4 regions of the Kitasatospora sp. NPDC058492 genome follow, and region 2 is predicted to be linked to each of the others. Evidence: riboswitches for the same ligand, from Rfam matches in the RefSeq annotation. Region 2 holds a riboswitch; each other region holds the start of a gene.
What was found. Region 2 has a riboswitch for cyclic di-AMP ahead of ACFWPI_RS16230 (peptidoglycan DD-metalloendopeptidase family protein). Riboswitches for the same ligand answer to the same signal wherever they lie in the genome.

Region 1: another riboswitch for cyclic di-AMP. It lies ahead of ACFWPI_RS38045 (transglycosylase family protein); the one in region 2 lies ahead of ACFWPI_RS16230 (peptidoglycan DD-metalloendopeptidase family protein).
Region 3: another riboswitch for cyclic di-AMP. It lies ahead of ACFWPI_RS20410 (NlpC/P60 family protein); the one in region 2 lies ahead of ACFWPI_RS16230 (peptidoglycan DD-metalloendopeptidase family protein).
Region 4: another riboswitch for cyclic di-AMP. It lies ahead of ACFWPI_RS08590 (M23 family metallopeptidase); the one in region 2 lies ahead of ACFWPI_RS16230 (peptidoglycan DD-metalloendopeptidase family protein).

Annotation. Positions count from the first base shown of each region.
Region 1 covers NZ_JBHXMU010000105.1:6,848-11,007, reverse strand. The annotation lists gene ACFWPI_RS38050 (cytochrome P450) at 1-1,215, shown strand, start outside; cyclic di-AMP (ydaO/yuaA leader) riboswitch at 1,426-1,593, shown strand; gene ACFWPI_RS38045 (transglycosylase family protein) at 1,599-2,516, shown strand; gene eno (phosphopyruvate hydratase) at 2,768-4,054, shown strand.
Region 2 covers NZ_JBHXMU010000021.1:35,272-39,431, reverse strand. The annotation lists gene ACFWPI_RS16235 (DUF2470 domain-containing protein) at 1-391, shown strand, start outside; gene ACFWPI_RS16230 (peptidoglycan DD-metalloendopeptidase family protein) at 676-1,635, opposite strand; cyclic di-AMP (ydaO/yuaA leader) riboswitch at 1,638-1,820, opposite strand; gene ACFWPI_RS16225 (MFS transporter) at 2,133-3,665, shown strand; gene purB (adenylosuccinate lyase) at 3,690-4,160, opposite strand, start outside.
Region 3 covers NZ_JBHXMU010000029.1:65,675-69,834, reverse strand. The annotation lists gene ACFWPI_RS20415 (NlpC/P60 family protein) at 1-472, opposite strand, end outside; gene ACFWPI_RS20410 (NlpC/P60 family protein) at 700-1,845, opposite strand; cyclic di-AMP (ydaO/yuaA leader) riboswitch at 1,856-2,005, opposite strand; gene ACFWPI_RS20405 (NlpC/P60 family protein) at 2,344-3,378, opposite strand; gene ACFWPI_RS20400 (NYN domain-containing protein) at 3,579-4,160, opposite strand, start outside.
Region 4 covers NZ_JBHXMU010000009.1:21,915-26,074, reverse strand. The annotation lists gene ACFWPI_RS08600 (TetR/AcrR family transcriptional regulator) at 179-748, opposite strand; gene ACFWPI_RS08595 (alpha/beta fold hydrolase) at 845-1,672, opposite strand; cyclic di-AMP (ydaO/yuaA leader) riboswitch at 2,014-2,172, shown strand; gene ACFWPI_RS08590 (M23 family metallopeptidase) at 2,185-3,018, shown strand; gene ACFWPI_RS08585 (hypothetical protein) at 3,080-4,042, opposite strand; gene ACFWPI_RS08580 (GNAT family N-acetyltransferase) at 4,085-4,160, shown strand, end outside.

The DNA of each region.
Region 1 (4,160 bases), on a different contig from region 2:
GCCCCGGTGCACCGCACGACGCTGCCGAGCGGGGTGGAGGCCTGGTTGGTGACCCGCTACGCGGACGCGCGGCAGGCGCTGGCGGACAGCAGGCTGTCGAAGAACCCGGCGCACCACAGCGAGCAGGCGCACCGCACCGGGCGGGTGGGAATTCCGGGGGAGCGCCAGGCGGACTTGATGACGCATCTGCTGAACATCGACCCGCCGGACCACACCCGGCTGCGCCGGCTGGTGTCGAAGGCGTTCACGCCGCGCCGGGTGGCGGAGTTCGAGCCGCGGGTGCAGCAGCTCACGGACCGGCTGATCGACGGCTTCGCGCAGCGCGGTTCGGCGGACCTGATCCACGAGTTCGCGTTCCCGCTCCCCATCTACGCGATCTGCGACCTGCTGGGCGTGCCGGCCGAGGACCAGGACGACTTCCGGGACTGGGCCGGGATGATGCTGCGACACACGAAGCCGGGCCACGGAGGCGGCCAACGCGGCGGCGTGGGGCGGGCGGTGAAGCGGATGCGGGCGTACCTGCTGGAGCTGATCCACCGCAAGCGGGCGGATCCGGGCGAGGACCTGATCTCGGGCCTGATCCGGGCGAGCGACCACGGCGAGCACCTGAACGAGAACGAGGCCGCCGCGATGGCGTTCATCCTCCTGTTCGCGGGGTTCGAGACGACCGTCAACCTGATCGGCAACGGCACGTACGCGCTGCTGCGCAACCCGGAGCAGCGCAGGCTGCTGCAGGAGTCGGTGGTGCGCGGCGAGACGGCGCTGCTGGACACCGGGATCGAGGAACTCCTGCGCTACGACGGGCCGGTGGAGATGGCGACGTGGCGCTTCGCGACGCGGCCGCTGTCGATCGGCGGGGTGGACATCCCGGTGGGCGATCCGGTGCTGGTGGTGCTGGCCGCGGCGGATCGCGATCCGGCCAGGTTCGCGGACGAGAACACCCTGGACCTGGCCCGCACGGACAATCCGCACCTGGGTTTCGGCCACGGGATCCACTACTGCATCGGCGCCCCGCTGGCCCGCCTGGAGGGGCGGAGCGCACTGACCACGCTGCTTTCCCGGCTGCCGGACCTGCGGCTCGTGGAAAACCCGGAGGACCTGCGCTGGCGGGGCGGCCTGATCATGCGTGGCCTGCGGGAACTCCCGGTCGAATTCACTCCGGAGGCCCGCTCTCCGCACGCGCCGGTCACGCCGGCCGACGCTCCGACACGCTGACGGCGCGTCTCCGGCGGGTCGTGGAGCCGGGTCTGAACCCGCATTAATCCGGACATACCGCCGCCGTTGGTAGGCGATTGACCACGCGCCGTAATTTGTGTGTGATATCGGTGATATGAGCTTGTTATTGGTCTGATGATCTGTCTACTCTCCCTGGAGTTCGCAGCTGCGGACCTCGTGCGCGGAACGCCGAATCCTGCCCGCCGCGTCACGGGAAACCGACCAGACCCTGGGCAGGGGCGGGGGAACCAGGTTTGTTGCCGTTCCCCAACGGCTTGGGGTGAAGCCGCCCGAGCGGAATCGTTTCCGCTTTCGGCGGCCGGGCCACCTCCCGGTCCGAACCCGACAGCTCACCTCGCAGGCGTGCGGAGAGGGACCTCGTCATGCTGTTCGTTGGAACTGGCCGCCACCGTCGTCGCACCCAGACCGAGAAGGCCATCGCCGTCGCCGGTGTGGCCGGCGTCGGACTCGCGATGCCGCTCCTCACCGCCACCGGCGCCTCCGCCGCCCCGGCCTCCACCTGGGACGCCGTCGCCCAGTGCGAGAGCGGCGGCAACTGGAGCATCAACACCGGCAACGGCTTCTCCGGCGGCCTGCAGTTCACGCCCAGCACCTGGAAGGCGTACGGCGGCACCTCCTACGCCCCGCAGGCCAACCAGGCCAGCAAGGCGCAGCAGATCTCGGTCGCCGAGAAGGTGCTGGCCTCGCAGGGCCCGGGCGCCTGGCCCGTCTGCTCCCAGAAGGCCGGTCTGAGCAAGGGCGGCGCCCCGGCCTCCGTGGACACCTCCACGGACGCCAAGCCCGCCAAGCAGTCCGCCGCCAAGCCGACCCAGCAGGCGCAGACCCCGAAGCCCGCCCAGCAGCCGGTCCAGCAGGCCGCCCCGAAGCCGGCCGCCCAGCAGCCCGTCCAGCAGGCCCCGCAGCAGACGCAGCCGCAGACCCAGGGCTTCTCCGGCAAGGCCGGCTGGGACGCCGACGCGAAGGTGTACTGGTACCAGAACAACGGCGCCTGGTACTGGACCAGCCACCAGAGCGTCTACCAGCAGTACGCGGGCCAGCCCGCCGCCCAGCCGCAGTACGCGCCCCGCGCCGCGCAGCCCGCGCAGTCCGCCCCGGCCGCGCAGCCCGCCGCCGCGCAGGGCGGTCACGACTACACCGTCCGGGCCGGCGACACGCTGTCGACGATCGCCGCCGCCCAGGGCGTGTCCGGCGGCTGGCAGTCGGTGTACGACGGCAACCGCGGCACCGTCGGCGGCAACCCCAACCTGATCATGCCCGGCCAGGTGCTGCACCTCGGCTGAGCGGCCCGCGCCCTGCGGGCGAAGGGGGACGGGCGCCGTCCCCCTTCGCCCGCATTCCCCCGTATTCGCCCGCTTCGATCAGGCAAGCAGGTGAACTACTGGTGGGTAGCGGGGCCACACGCTGAGACGGGACCGAGGCCAGCGCGGCCCCGGGGGCCGGGGCGGTTAGGCTCTGGTCGTAACGACTCCGCAATCGTCCCGCCGGCAGCACCCAACGTCAGCCGGACCCTGCTTCCGCAAGGAGATGCCTCGTGCCGTCCATCGATGTCGTCGTAGCCCGTGAGATTCTCGACTCGCGTGGCAACCCCACGGTCGAGGTCGAGGTCGGCCTCGACGACGGCAGCACCGGTCGTGCCGCTGTCCCGTCGGGTGCCTCCACCGGCGCCTTCGAGGCGCTGGAGCTGCGCGACGGTGACAAGAACCGTTACTTCGGCAAGGGCGTGGAGAAGGCCGTCCTGGCCGTCATCGAGCAGATCGGCCCGGAGCTGGTCGGCTACGACGCCACCGAGCAGCGCCTGATCGACCAGGCCATGCTCGACCTGGACGCCACCCCGGACAAGTCCTCGCTCGGCGCCAACGCGATCCTGGGCGTCTCGCTGGCCGTGGCGCACGCCGCCTCCGAGGCCAGCGACCTGCCGCTGTTCCGCTACCTGGGCGGCCCGAACGCGCACGTGCTGCCCGTTCCGATGATGAACATCCTCAACGGCGGTTCGCACGCGGACTCCAACGTCGACATCCAGGAGTTCATGATCGCCCCGATCGGCGCGGAGTCCTTCTCCGAGGCCGTCCGCTGGGGCGTCGAGGTCTACCACACCCTCAAGGGCGTGCTGAAGGAGCGCGGCCTGTCCACCGGCCTCGGCGACGAGGGCGGCTTCGCGCCGAACCTGGACAGCAACCGCGAGGCCCTGGACCTCATCACCGAGGCCATCCAGAAGGCCGGCTACGTGCCCGGCCGCGACATCGCGCTCGCCCTGGACGTCGCCGCGTCCGAGTTCTACGAGGACGGCGCCTACCAGTTCGAGGGCAAGGCCATCTCCGCCGCCGAGCTCATCGAGTACTACGCCGAGCTGGTCGACGCCTACCCGCTGGTCTCCATCGAGGACCCGCTGGACGAGTCGGACTGGGACGGCTGGAAGGCCATGACCGTCAAGCTGGGCGACAAGGTCCAGCTGGTCGGCGACGACCTGTTCGTCACCAACCCGGCCCGCCTGGCCAGGGGCATCGAGACCGGCACCGCCAACGCGCTGCTGGTGAAGGTGAACCAGATCGGCTCGCTGACCGAGACCCTGGACGCCGTCGAGCTGGCCCAGCGCAACGGCTACCGCTGCATGATGTCGCACCGCTCCGGCGAGACCGAGGACGTCACCATCGCCGACCTGGCCGTCGCCACCAACTGCGGCCAGATCAAGACCGGCGCCCCGGCCCGCTCCGAGCGCGTCGCCAAGTACAACCAGCTGCTGCGCATCGAGGAGATCCTCGACGACGCCGCCGAGTACGCCGGCCGCGGCGCCTTCCCGCGCTTCCGTTCCGCGGAGTAGCAAGCACAGCCGCTCCTCGGAGCGGCGAGCACGGTCGCTCCGCCGACCGGTGAGCACGCCTGACCGGTGCCCCGCCGTTCACCCCGTAGGGTGGACGGCGGGGCAC
Region 2 (4,160 bases):
CAGCGTCCACCTGCGCGTGGACGTCGCCCACGCCGTCCTCTCCACCCCGTACGGCACCGGCGCACTCACCGCCGGCGACCTCGCCCACGCCGCACCCGACCCGCTGGCCCGCTACGAGGCCGCCATGCTCACCCACCTCGCCGACGACCACGCCGACGCCCTCGCCGTCCTCACCCGGCTGCTCGACCCGGACCTGCTCGCCCAGCACCCGGAGGTCCGCCCGCTCGCCCTGGACCGCCACGGCCTGGTCCTGCGCCTGGACCACCCGCACGGCCACCGCGACGTCCGCCTGGTCTTCCCCGAACCGGCCGCCGACACCGAGGACTTCGGGCAGCGGATGCACGAGCTGCTGACCGCCGCCCAGCACGGGCTGCCCGCCCACCGGATCTGAACCGGCCCACCAACGCGCCTGACGTATCGTCAACTTGCCCCGAGGGCACCCGAAAAGGTCCGGAAACGACAGCGGCCGGCCCGGCTCGTGAGAGAAGTCTCGCGAGCCGGGCCGGCCTGGGCGTGTCCCGCGCCCATGTCCACTGCTGCGGCGATCACCCGGTCGAGCGGTCACCCGACATGACCATCCCGGGTGGTCGATTCGCCCCGTAGCAGCGGTGGTTCCTCACCCGACGCATCCGACACATCCGGTGCATCCGGTGCATCCGGTGCATCCGGCACGGGTCAGAGCGCGACGCCGTGGGCCCGCAGGTAGGCGACCGGGTTGATGTCCGAGCCGTACTCCGAGCCGTTGCGGATCTCGAAGTGCAGGTGCGGGCCGGTCACGTTGCCGGTCGCGCCGGAGAGGCCGATCTGCTGTCCGGCCTTGACGGCCTGACCGATCTTCACACCGATCGAGGAGAGGTGCGCGTACTCGGCGAAGTGGCCGTCGGCGAGCTTGATCTCGACCTCGTTGCCGTAGGCGCCGCCGTTGCCGGCCTTCACCACGACGCCGTTGCCGACGGCGCGCAGCGGGGTGCCGGTGGAGGCGACGAAGTCCTGGCCGGTGTGGTGGCCGGAGGCCCACATCGAGCCGGCCACGCCGTAGGCGGTGCCCAGCTTCGGGCTGGCCAGCGGGGCGACGAAGGCCGAGGCGGCGGCGACCGGCACGGCGGTGACCGCGGTGGTCGGCGCGGCGGTCTGCAGCTGGGTCTGGAGCTGGGCGGACGGCTTGGCCGCCTCGGTCCGGACCTCCAGCTGGGCCTGCGGCTTGGCGGCGGTGGTGGCCGGCGCGGCGTCCTGGGCGGACGGCTGGGCGGGCTTCGCCGGGGCGGCGGGCTTGGCCGGGGCGGCCGGGCCGGCGATCACGAGCTGCTGACCGGGGAAGATCAGGTCCGGGTTGCCGCCGACGACCTCGCGGTTGTGGTCGTACAGCGCCTGCCAGCCGCCCTCGACGTGCTGGGCGTCGGCGATCCGGGACAGGGTGTCGCCGCTGACGACGCGGTAGCTCTCCTGCGACGGGGCCTGGGCCTGGTCGGCGGGAGCGGCGGCCGGGGCGGCGGTGACGGCGGCGGCCGGCGCGGGGTAGGCCTGGGCGCTCATCGCGGTGACGAGCGGCAGGGCGAAGGAGACACCGGTGACGGCGGTGGCGATCCCGATGCGGGCGGCGCGGGGCAGGGCGATACGACGAGCCTGTGCAGGCATGGAATTTTCCTCTCCGACGCCTGCGAGGTGAGCTGTCGGGTTCGGGCTGGAGTTGCCCGGCCGCACATGCGGCTTCACCCCTAGCCGGCCCTGGATCCGGGTACGCGAAAGCGTGCCGTTTCCGGTCCGGCGACTTACCTGTGGGTCCCCCGCTCCTGCCGTACAGAGTTCGGTGCGAGCCACCGGGCAGCGGCAGGATTCGGCGTTCCACCCGGTGGATCCGTCCGGACTGGCCGGGCGGTCGCTGAACTAAAACCCATCCGTTCGGGTGAAGCAATGTCGATCACTTGAACCGGCAACAACCCCCCGAGCTGCGGTGACCCTCCGAATGATCGGCTGCACCGTACGTGCACAATCCATTCACCCGGCGCCACTGATCCACGACGCTGCGCCGATTCCGCCACCGCTGCGCACCCACCCGCTCACGCACCGCGCACCCACCGACACACCCCCCGGTGACCCTTGTCACGTACGCCCCACGGGCGCAGGATCGGCCCGTGGCCACCTCCGAAGCAGGAACACTGCGCCTGGGCACCTCGCGGGGACGCTGGGTCCTCCTCGCGACGGTGCTCGGCTCCAGCATGGCGATGCTCGACGGCACCGTGGTGAACGTCGCGCTGCCCCGCATCGGCACCGATCTCGGCGCCTCCCTCGCGTCCCTGCAGTGGACGCTCAACGCCTATCTGCTCACCCTGGCCGGACTGATCCTGCTCGGCGGCGCGCTCGGCGACCGGTACGGCCGGCGCCGGGTCTTCCTGATCGGCGTGCTCTGGTTCGCCGCCGCCTCCGCGGCCTGCGCCGCCGCCCCCACCATCCACGTGCTGATCGCCGCCCGCGCCGTCCAGGGCATCGGCGGGGCGCTGCTCACCCCCGGCTCGCTCGCCATGCTGCAAGCCGTCTTCCACCCGGACGACCGCTCGGCGGCGGTCGGCCTGTGGTCGGGCCTCGGCGGGGTGTCGGCCGCGGTCGGCCCCTTCCTCGGCGGCTGGCTGGTGGACGGCCCCGGCTGGCGGTGGATCTTCCTGCTGAACCTGCCGCTCGCGGCCGCCGTGGTCGCGGTCACCTCCCGGTTCGTCCCCGAGAGCCGGAACGAGAGCGCCGTCGGCCGCTTCGACGTGCTCGGCGCGCTGCTCGCCGCGCTCGCCCTCGGCGCGATCACCTACGCGCTGACCGCCGCCGGAGAGGGCCTGTCCCCCGCGGTCTGGCTCACCGGCGCGATCGGCCTGCTGCTCGGCGCGGCCTTCATCGCGGTCGAGCGCCGCGCCGCCGAGCCGATGCTGCCGCTCGGCCTCTTCTCCTCCCGGCTGTTCACCGCCGTCAACCTGGTCACCCTCTGCGTCTACGCGGCGTTCAGCGGGGTGTTCTTCCTGCTGGTGGTGCAGTTGCAGATCGTCTCCGGCTTCTCCCCGCTGGTCTCCGGCCTCGCCCTGGTCCCGATCACCGTGCTGATGCTGACCCTGTCGGCGCGCGCCGGGCGGCTGGGCAAGCGGATCGGCCCCCGGATCCCGCTCACCGTCGGTCCGCTGCTGTGCGCCGCCGGGGTGCTGCTGATGCTGCGCACCGGCCCCGGCTCCTCCTACTGGGCGGACGTGCTGCCCGCCGTCACGGTGCTGGGCTGCGGGATGACCCTGCTGGTCGCGCCGCTGACGGCGACGGTGCTGGCCGCCGTCGAGGTCCGGCACGCGGGCATCGCCAGCGGCGTCAACAACGCCGCCGCCCGCGCGGCCGGGCTGCTCGCGGTCGCCGCGCTGCCCTCGCTCGCCGGGCTGAGCGGCGACGCCTACCGGGTGCCGTCCGCGGTGGACTCCGCCTTCCGCACCGCGATGCTGATCTGCGCCGGGCTGCTGGTCACCGGCGGGCTGACGGCCTTCGCCACCGTCCGCGGCAACGTGCTCGCGCCGGTGGACCGCCCGGTGGCCGAGCCGGACTGCGAGTGGGCCTGCGGCACCACCCCACCACTCGACCCGGGCCACGTCCACACGGACGAGGGCCCCGCCACCGGATCGGCGGCAGGGCCCTCAGCCGGCTGACGAATCGTCAGGAAGTACTGCCCGTCAGAGAATGTCGGCCGGCGCGTACTTGGCGGCCTCCGGGTAGGCGGCGGCGACGGCCTCCACCTGGCGGACCACCTCGGCGACCTGGGCGCCGGCCGCACCGGTGAAGGAGAGCCGGTCGGCCAGCAGCGCGTCCAGCCCGGCCCGGTCCAGCGGGATCCGCTCGTCGGCGGCCAACCGGTCCAGCAGCTCGTTCTCGCGGGCGCCCGCACGCATCGCCAGCGCGGAGGCGACGGCGTGCTCCTTGATGACCTCGTGCCCGGTCTCCCGGCCGACGCCCGCGCGCACCGCGCCCATCAGCACCTTGGTGGTGGCGAGGAACGGCAGGTAGCGGTCCAGCTCGGCCTCGATCACGGCGGGGAAGGCGCCGAACTCGTCGAGGACGGTCAGGAAGGTCTCCAGCAGGCCGTCGAAGGCGAAGAAGGCGTCCGGCAGCGCGACCCGGCGCACCACCGAGCAGGAGACGTCACC
Region 3 (4,160 bases), on a different contig from region 2:
GGTCGAGCCGGCGCTGGCGGGTGGCCAGTTCGTGCAGGGTCTCCTGCTGCCGCTCGGCGGCCTGGTCGAGGGTGCGGGCCCGGGACAGGTAGCCCTCCGGGTCGGTGGAGAGCATCAGCTGGACGGTCTGGGCCATGCCGCCGCCGCGGTACTCGGCGCCGGCCACGGTGGCGAGGTCGCCGCGCAACTGGTTGAGCTGGTCCTGGGCGACGGCGATCTCGCCCTGGAGGACGGTCGTCTCGCCCTGGAGGCGCTGCTGCGTCTCCAGGGCGGCGTTGTACTTCTCGGACGCCTGCTCGGCCTCGCCGTAGAGCTGTTCCACCTGCGCCTTGACGTCCTTGCGGGTGGGCGTGTCCGGCGCGGCGGGGGCGGCCTGGGCGCTGCCGCCCGCCGTCACGCCCAGGGCGGTGGTGGCGGCCGCGGTCAGCACCAGCGCACGGGCGAGCAGTTGGGGACGACGGTGCACGGGCATGGCGGCAGCGGCTCCGATCCGGCGGTGGGGCCCCGCCGCCGCACCAACGCGGGCGGCCCTGGAAGCGGAGTCCGGTGGCAGACGTTAGCGAGTCCGGGCAACCGAGTCCAAACCCCTGCCAACCCGAATATTTGACCCGTAATCGGACATCAGTCCGAGGCGCCGGAAAAGCCGCAGGCCCGGCCTTCCGTGGTGGAAGGCCGGGCCTGGGAGGGCCTGCGCGGGGATCAGACCCGCACGATGGAGGTCAGCGGCATGTTGCCGACCGCCTCGTAGCGGACCGACGCACCGGGCTTGGGCGCGTGCAGCACCTGGCCGTTGCCGGCGTAGATGCCGACGTGGTGGGCGTCCCCGTAGAAGATCAGCAGGTCGCCGGGCTGGGCCTGGGAGAGGTCGGTGCCGATCCGGGTACCGGCGTGGGCCTGCTCCTGCGAGGTGCGCGGCAGCGCCACGTCGACCTGGTTGAACGCCCAGACCATCAGGCCCGAGCAGTCGAAGGAGCCGGGGCCGGAGGCGCCGTAGACGTACGGGCTGCCGATCTTGGAGGCGGCGATGGACAGCGCCGCGGCGCCGCGCGAGCTGCCGGCGCTCGGCTTGGTGACCGGCGCGGCGGGGGCCTGCGACGCGCTCAGGTCGGTGCGGCTGTTGTCGCGGGAGGAGCGGTCGGCGGCCTGCTGGGCCGCCGCCTGCTGCTGGGCGGCCTTCGCGGCGGCGTCGGCCTTCGCCTTGGCCTCGGCGGCGGCCTTCTCCTCGGCCGCGCGGATCGCCTGGCGCTCCTGCTCGGACAGGGTGTTGAAGAGGTCCTGCGCGGCCTTGAGCTTGCCCTGGACCTCGTCCTTGGCGCTCTTCAGCTGCTGGGTGGTGGTCTCCATCTCGGCGAGCTTGCCCTGGGCCTCGGAGCGCACCTGGTCGAGCTTGCGCTGCTCGTCCTGGAGCTGCTTGAGCTGGCCCTTCTGGGTGCCGCCGGCCTGGTTCAGCGTGTCGGCCTGGCTCAGGAAGGTGTCCGGGCTGGCGGAGAACATCAGCTGGACGGTCTGCGATATGCCGCCGTTGCGGTACTGCTCGCCGGCGATCTCGGCCAGGCCGCCCTGAAGGTCGGTCACCTGCCCCTGCTGCCGCGCCACCTGGTCCTGGAGGTCGGTGACCTGCTTCTGCAGCTGCTGCTGCTTCTCCTGGGCGGCGTTGAGCTTCTCGGTCGCGACCTCGGCCTGCTCGTTGAGCTGGTCGACCTGCTCCTTGACCTGGTCCTTGGTCGGCTGCGGGTCGGCGTGGGCGCCGGACTGCGCGGACAGCGCGACGGCCGCGGCGGCGAAGCCGGTCATGATCGAGACCCGGGTGCGACTAGCGGGCTTGGGACGACGATGGGACGCCACGAAGGCGGACTCCTTCTTCCTACGCCGTCTACCGGGTGAGCTGACGGGTTCGGGCCGGAAGCGTGCCCTACGACGCCTCACGGCCGTTCCACCGGCCGACCTGGCGCCGATTCACCCCGGAGGAACGTGGTTCCCCGGCTCCGTTCGACAGCACCCCCGACTGCTGGGCTCCCCGTCGGGCAGGCACTGGGCCCGCCCCGCTGCGTCACGAACTCGACGGAAACCACCGCCGTCACCCTGGCTGGGCGATCGGGAGTGCGGTGGTTCGGGGCACGACCCTAGTAACTGAACCGTGATCCGTTCAAATCCTTGTCAGAAAAAAGACGGAAGAAGACCAAAGTTCTTTTGTGAATATGACACATAGTGATCACCGCCGTACGCAAAGCTGATCAGTCTTCACCGGGGACTCGCGCGGCGGACAAAACCCGAACGCCACCCCCGGCCGGAGGGTGGCGTGGATCACAGGCCCGGACGGGGCCCTTCGGGCGTGTCGGACCGTCAGACCCGGCGGATCGTGTTGATCGGCATCGCGTCGACCTTCATCACCTTCACCACGTCGCCGGTGTGCGGCGCGTGCACCACCATGCCGTTGCCGATGTACATCCCGACGTGGTGCCGGTCGGGGCCGTAGATGACCAGGTCGCCCGGCTGGGCCTGGTCCAGCGTGACCTTGGTGCCGACGTTGCCCTGCTCCTGCGAGGTACGCGGCAGCGAGACGCCGGCCTGGCCGTACGCCCAGACCATCAGGCCCGAGCAGTCGAAGGTGGTCGAGCCGGTGGCGCCCCACACGTACGGCGAGCCCTGCTTGCTCATCGCCTTGGCGACGGCCACGCCCGCGTAGCCGCCGGCCTGCGGGAGGCTGCCGAGGTCGGCGCGGTCGCTGCCGCGCGAGGCGCGGTCGTCCTGCTGCTGCTGGGCCCGCAGCGCGGCGCGGTCGGAGGCGCTGAGCGAGTTCAGCAGGTCCTGCGCGGCCTTGAGCTTCTGGTTGACGTCCGTCTTGGCCTGGTTCAGGTCCTTGGTGGTGGAGTCGAGCGAGGCCAGGACGGCGGCGGCCTCGGACTTCTCCTGGTCCAGCCGGCGCTGCTGGTCCAGCAGCCCCTTGAGCGCCTCGGACTCGCTGGCACTGGCCTGCTGGGCGCTGGACGCCTTCTCCAGGTAGCCGGACGGGTCCGAGGAGAGCATCAGCTGGACGGACGGGTCGATGCCGCCGGTGCGGTACTGCTCGCCCGCCACGCCGGCCAGGCCGGTCTGGAGCTGGGTCATCTCGTCCTGGCTGCGGGCCACCTTGTCCTGCAGCTGGTCGGACTGCTTGCGGAGCTGGTCGGCCCGCTCCTTGGCGCCGTTGTACTTCTCCGCCGCCTGCTCCTGGTCCTGCTGGAGCTGGTCGATCTGCGCCTTGACGTCGCTCTTGCTGGGCTGGGGCGCGGCGTGCGCGGCGACCTGCGCGGAGAGGGCGACCGCGGTCGCCGCGGCAGCGGTGAGCACGGAGACCCGGGCGCGGCTCGGCTGCTTGGGACGGCGGTGGGAGGCCAAGGGAATTGCTCCTTCTTCCATCGGCCTCACCCGATCAGGTGAGAATCCGGAAAATAGGTTTGACGCCACACCCTAGGGAAGATCCACGGGTTTTGCCACTCCCCCGAAGGCGTGAACTCCACTTCCCCCGCAGGCTTCACCGGATGTGCACACCGCCGCAAACCGGGCGCTGACCAGGCGTCATTCCGTCGCGGCAGCCGTCAGGGCCGCGCCAGCCGGTTCAGCAGCAGAACGGAGGCCACGGGGCGCGCGCCCGCCTTCCGCACGCCCTCCGCGACCTCCCGGTCGGTGGACACCACCACCACCGGACGCCCCTGCGGCTCGGCCCGCACCAGACGGCGGATCAGCTCGTCCGCGGTCTCGCCGGTCCGGCTGAACCGCACCCGCACCCCCCGCGGTGGCGCCATGATCACCGGAACGTCCAGGTCCTGCCCGTCGAACACGCAGGTGACCTCCGCCTGCGTGCGCTGGGCCAGCATCGCCAGCCCGCCCAGCAGCCGGATCCGCTGCTGCTCCAGCGGCAGCGTCGGATAGCCCGTCTTGGTCACGTTGTAGCCGTCCACCACCAGGTGCACCTGCGGGATCGCCAGCAACTGGTCCAGCAGCGCCGGATCGTCGTCGGCCAGACCGCGCCGGGCCACGTCGTGCGGCGAGGCCGCCCCCGGCACCACCGCCTCCACCAGGTCCCCCGGCCGGATCTGGGAGACCGGCAGCGCCAGCTCCCGCTGGAGCCCCTGCGCCGACTGCAGCACCGTGTCCAGCAGCAGCCGCAGCCGCATGTC
Region 4 (4,160 bases), on a different contig from region 2:
CCAGTCAGCCCGGCCACACTAACCCGTCCACCCCCACCACCCCCAGGCCGCTGCCTGCCCGCCGCACGGGAAGTCGGCGGGGCCGACTTCTCGCGCATGTGTCACCCGGGGCGCTGGCCGTTCCGCCGTCGCGGGAGGCCGGGCGGGTCGTGCCGCGGTCGGTGCGGTGGCCGGCGTCTCAGGGGGTGGGCCAGGTGCGGAGGCCGGTGGTGAGGAGGGTGATGAGGCGGCTCTGGGTGGTGGCCAGGTCCTCGGCGAGCTGGAAGCCGCCGCCGATGGAGAGGGAGGCGAAGCCGTGGGCGACGGAGCGGACGGTGCGGGCGGCGTGGATCGCCTCCGCGCCGTCGAGGCCGTACTCCCGCAGGACGGCGATGATCACCCCGACGAGCCGACCGGCCGCGCGGGTGAGGTCGTCGTCCGGCTGCGGGGCCTGGGGGAGGGCGTTGTAGCGGTGCGGGTGCTCGGTGGCGTACGCGTGGTAGGCACGCAGCACGGTGGCGACGGCGTCGTCCCCGCTGCGGCCGACGGCGGCCTCGGCGAGCCGGTCGGCGAGTTCCTCGGTGACCCGGACGGCGATGAGCCGCCGCAGTTCGGTGAGGCCGCCGCTGACGTGCTTGTACAGCGACGGGGTGGCGACCCCGGCCCGGGCGGCGACGGCGGCCAGGGTGAGGGCGTCGGCGCCCTGCTCGTCGATGAGGGCGAGGGCGTGGTCGACGACCTGCTCGGGGGTGAGTCCTACTCGGGGCATGGTGTGGGCTCTCCGTCGGTGGAAGGCGTACGTGGCGGGGCGGGGCGGGGCGGCGCGTGGGGGCGGGGCTGACGTGGGCGGACGGGGTGGGCGGGCTCAGGCGAGTTCGGCGAGGAAGGGCAGCAGGGCGCCGGCGGTGGCCTGCGGGTTGTCGGCCATCGGGTAGTGCCCGGATCCGTCGATCATGACCTTCCGCGCGTCGAGCGCGGCGGCCTGCCGGTCGGCGACGGCTTCCGGCTTGGGGAAGTCGGGGTCCTTGCTGCCCATGATGACGAGCGAGGGGCAGCGGACGGCCGCGGTCCAGCCGACGGGCGCGGAGTCCCCGCTGACGTGTCCGCGGGTGGCGGTCTTGCGGCCGGGGGTGCGCATGGCGGCGACGAGTCCGGCCACGTACGTGTCGAAGTCGGCGGGCTTGGCGCCCGGGTAGGCCAGCTTGCGGTGGTAGAGGCCCCAGAAGGCGGGCGAGTGGACGGTCAGGGTGCCCATGACGCGGAGGGCGCCGCGCATGAGGGCGCCGGGCGGGGGGTTCTCGACGAAGGCGTCGATCAGGGCGATGCCGGCGACCCGCTCGGGGGCGTCGCCGGCGGCCTTGACGACCGTCGCGCCGGTGTAGGAGTTGCCGACCAGGACGGCGCGGCCGATGCCGAGGTGGTCGAGCAGGGCGAGGACGTCGGTGGCGATGGCGGCGGGGGAGTAGTCGTCCCAGACGATCGAGGATTCGCCGAAGCCGCGCAGGTCCATGGTGATGACCCGGCGGCCGGCGGCGGCCAGCAGCGGGTGGAGGTGCCGGTAGGCGGCGCGGGTGTCGAGCATTCCGGGGAGCAGCACGACGGGGGCGCCGTCGCCCTGCCGGGTGTCGTCGTAGGCGAGGCGGCCGCCGGTGACGTCGAGGTACTGGGTGGTGGGGGCGCTGGTGGCGTTCATGGTGGGCCTCCGGGGGCTGCCGGTGCGGGCTTCGGCGTGCTGCCGATAGCCATAAAGCTAAGGCTAATAGCCTTAGCCGTCAAGCCTTCGCACCCTGTGGGGCGGGGGAGGTCGGTGGTGAGTGCCTGAATGAAGGGCCGTCCGTTGACGTCCGATCACGTGAGGTGGCGTCAATGGTGTTCAAGCGTGCCCAAGGGGCTCAAGGGGGACAAAACGCCCTTCGCGTCCCAGAGTGCCCCGTCCGTCTCCGGTCGTCCCGGGCGAACGGCTTGGAATCAGGGCCTCCTAGGATTAACGTTTGATAACGCAGCGCGGTCCTCAACGCCGTACCCAGACGGCACCGTGCGCCGTCGCCTAATCCCGCCGACCGGCCTCCGGGCAGGTCAGGGAGCCGGGGAACCACGTTCCTTGGGGTGAATCGGCGGGGCTCCGGCCCAGCCGTAGGAGACCTTCCTGCTCCGAACCCGTCAGCTAACCCGGTAGGCGCGAAGGAAGGAAAGGAGCGCGCCTCCGTGGCGTCGACGCACACCCCGGCACACCCGGCCGGCCTCGCAGCAGGTACCCGGCTCCTCGACCACCCCGGCCCGGACGGCCCCGAGTACGCGGGCCCGGACGCCGAGACCAACCGGCACCGGATGCCGCGTCAGGTCCGTGGGACCTCCCCGCTGCTCGGCGTCACCGCCGTCGCCGCCACCCTGGGCGCCACCGGCTTCGCCTCCGCCACCCCGGCCGCCGCCCCCGCCATCGAGACCCCGGACGAGACCCCGGTCGCCCTCTCCGCCGACCCCGGCCTCGCGCTCGCCGCCCGCATCCAGCTGCAGGCCGACAGCCAGCGCACCGCCGCCGAGGAGGACGCCCGCGTCCAGGCCGCGAAGGAGGCGGAGGCCAAGGCCGCCGCCAAGGAGGCCGAGGCCAAGCGGGCCGCCGAGGAGGCCGAGCGGGCCAAGGCCGCCGCCCTCACCCTGCCGGTGCGCGACTACCACCTCACCGCCCACTACGGCCAGAGCGCCCGCTACTGGGCCCACCTGCACACCGGCCTGGACTTCGCCGCCGACACCGGCACCCCCGTCTACGCGGTCGGCCAGGGCACCATCACCTCGGCCGGCTGGTCCGGCTCGTACGGCTACCGGATCGTCGAGACCCTGCCCGACGGCACCGAGATCTGGTACTGCCACCTCTCCTCGATCATCAAGGGCTCCGGCAAGGTCGGCTCCGGCCAGCAGATCGGCAAGGTCGGCGCCACCGGCAACGTCACCGGCGCGCACCTGCACGTGGAGGTCCGCCCCGGTGGCGGCGCCCCCGTCGACCCGGAGACCTGGTTCCAGCAGCGCGGCCTCAACCCCTGACGCACCCGCGAAGCCCCGGCCGCCGGAACCGAAAGGCACCGGCGGCCGGGGCTTCGCCGCGTCACTCCCGAGCCTGGTCCGTCGGGTCCGTCGGGTCTGCCTGGTCCGCCGGGACTGCCGATCCCGCCAGCTCCTCCAGGCGGGCGTCGAACTCCTCCTGCGCCGGCCCCGCCAGGTACGCGTCGATCTCCTCCTGCCCCGGCTCCGGCGCGAGGTCCGGGAACTCCTCCACCAGCAGTCGCGGCAGCCCGGGCACCGTCCACTCCCCGTACAGGTCGAGCGCGGCCTCCACCGCCGCCTCCTCGAACGCCCCGAAGTCCCCGGCCAGTTCGTCCGGCATCGGCCGCCCCAGCGCGGTCAGCTCGGTCAGGTTGCGGTAGCTGCGCCGCATCAGGCCCTGCTCCAGCAGCCGGCGCGCGCCGTCGGTGGCCATGCCGACCGAGATCACCCGGGTCGGGCTCCAGCCCTGCTCGTCCACCTCGTCCAGCCAGCCGGTCTGCGCCAGTGCGGCGAACCTGGCCAGCCGCTCCTCCTGCGCCAGCTCCCGGAAGCCGGTCAGCCACTCCCGCACCGCCTCCGGATCCGTGACGTCCGCCCCGTACGCGTGCAGCAGCAGCGCGTACAGCCGGGGCCAGGTCACCAGGTCGGCGCGGCGCAGCAGCCCGGCCGCGACCTCGCCCTGCCACTCGGCCTCGGCGTGCAGCCGCTCCTGGCGCTTGGCGTTGAGCCGCTTGGCGGCCCGCTGGTGGTCGGTCAGCAGCCGGACGGCGGCGCCGTACGCGAACGGGTCCGCCTCCGGTTCGGGTTGGACGTACAGGTGGAGCCGCTCGTACAGCAGGTGCTCCACCGCGTTCGAGGTCAGTTCGGGCCAGCCGTCGTGCATCCTGCCCTCGCCCAGCTCCAGCAGGGCCAGCACCGCGCGCAGCGGCGCTTCGGCCACCGGGGTGCGGTCCTCTTCCGCCGCCCAGGCGAGCAGGTCGGCGGCCCTGGTGCGCGGGGCGAGCCGCAGGTCTTCGTCGTTCATAGCTCGAACGGTAACCGCTGGCCGGGAGTAGGGTCGGCTGCCATGGTCCCCGTACGACTCACCGGCCCCCGGCTGGCCATCCGCGAGTATCACCACACCCCCGGCGACGTGGACGCGC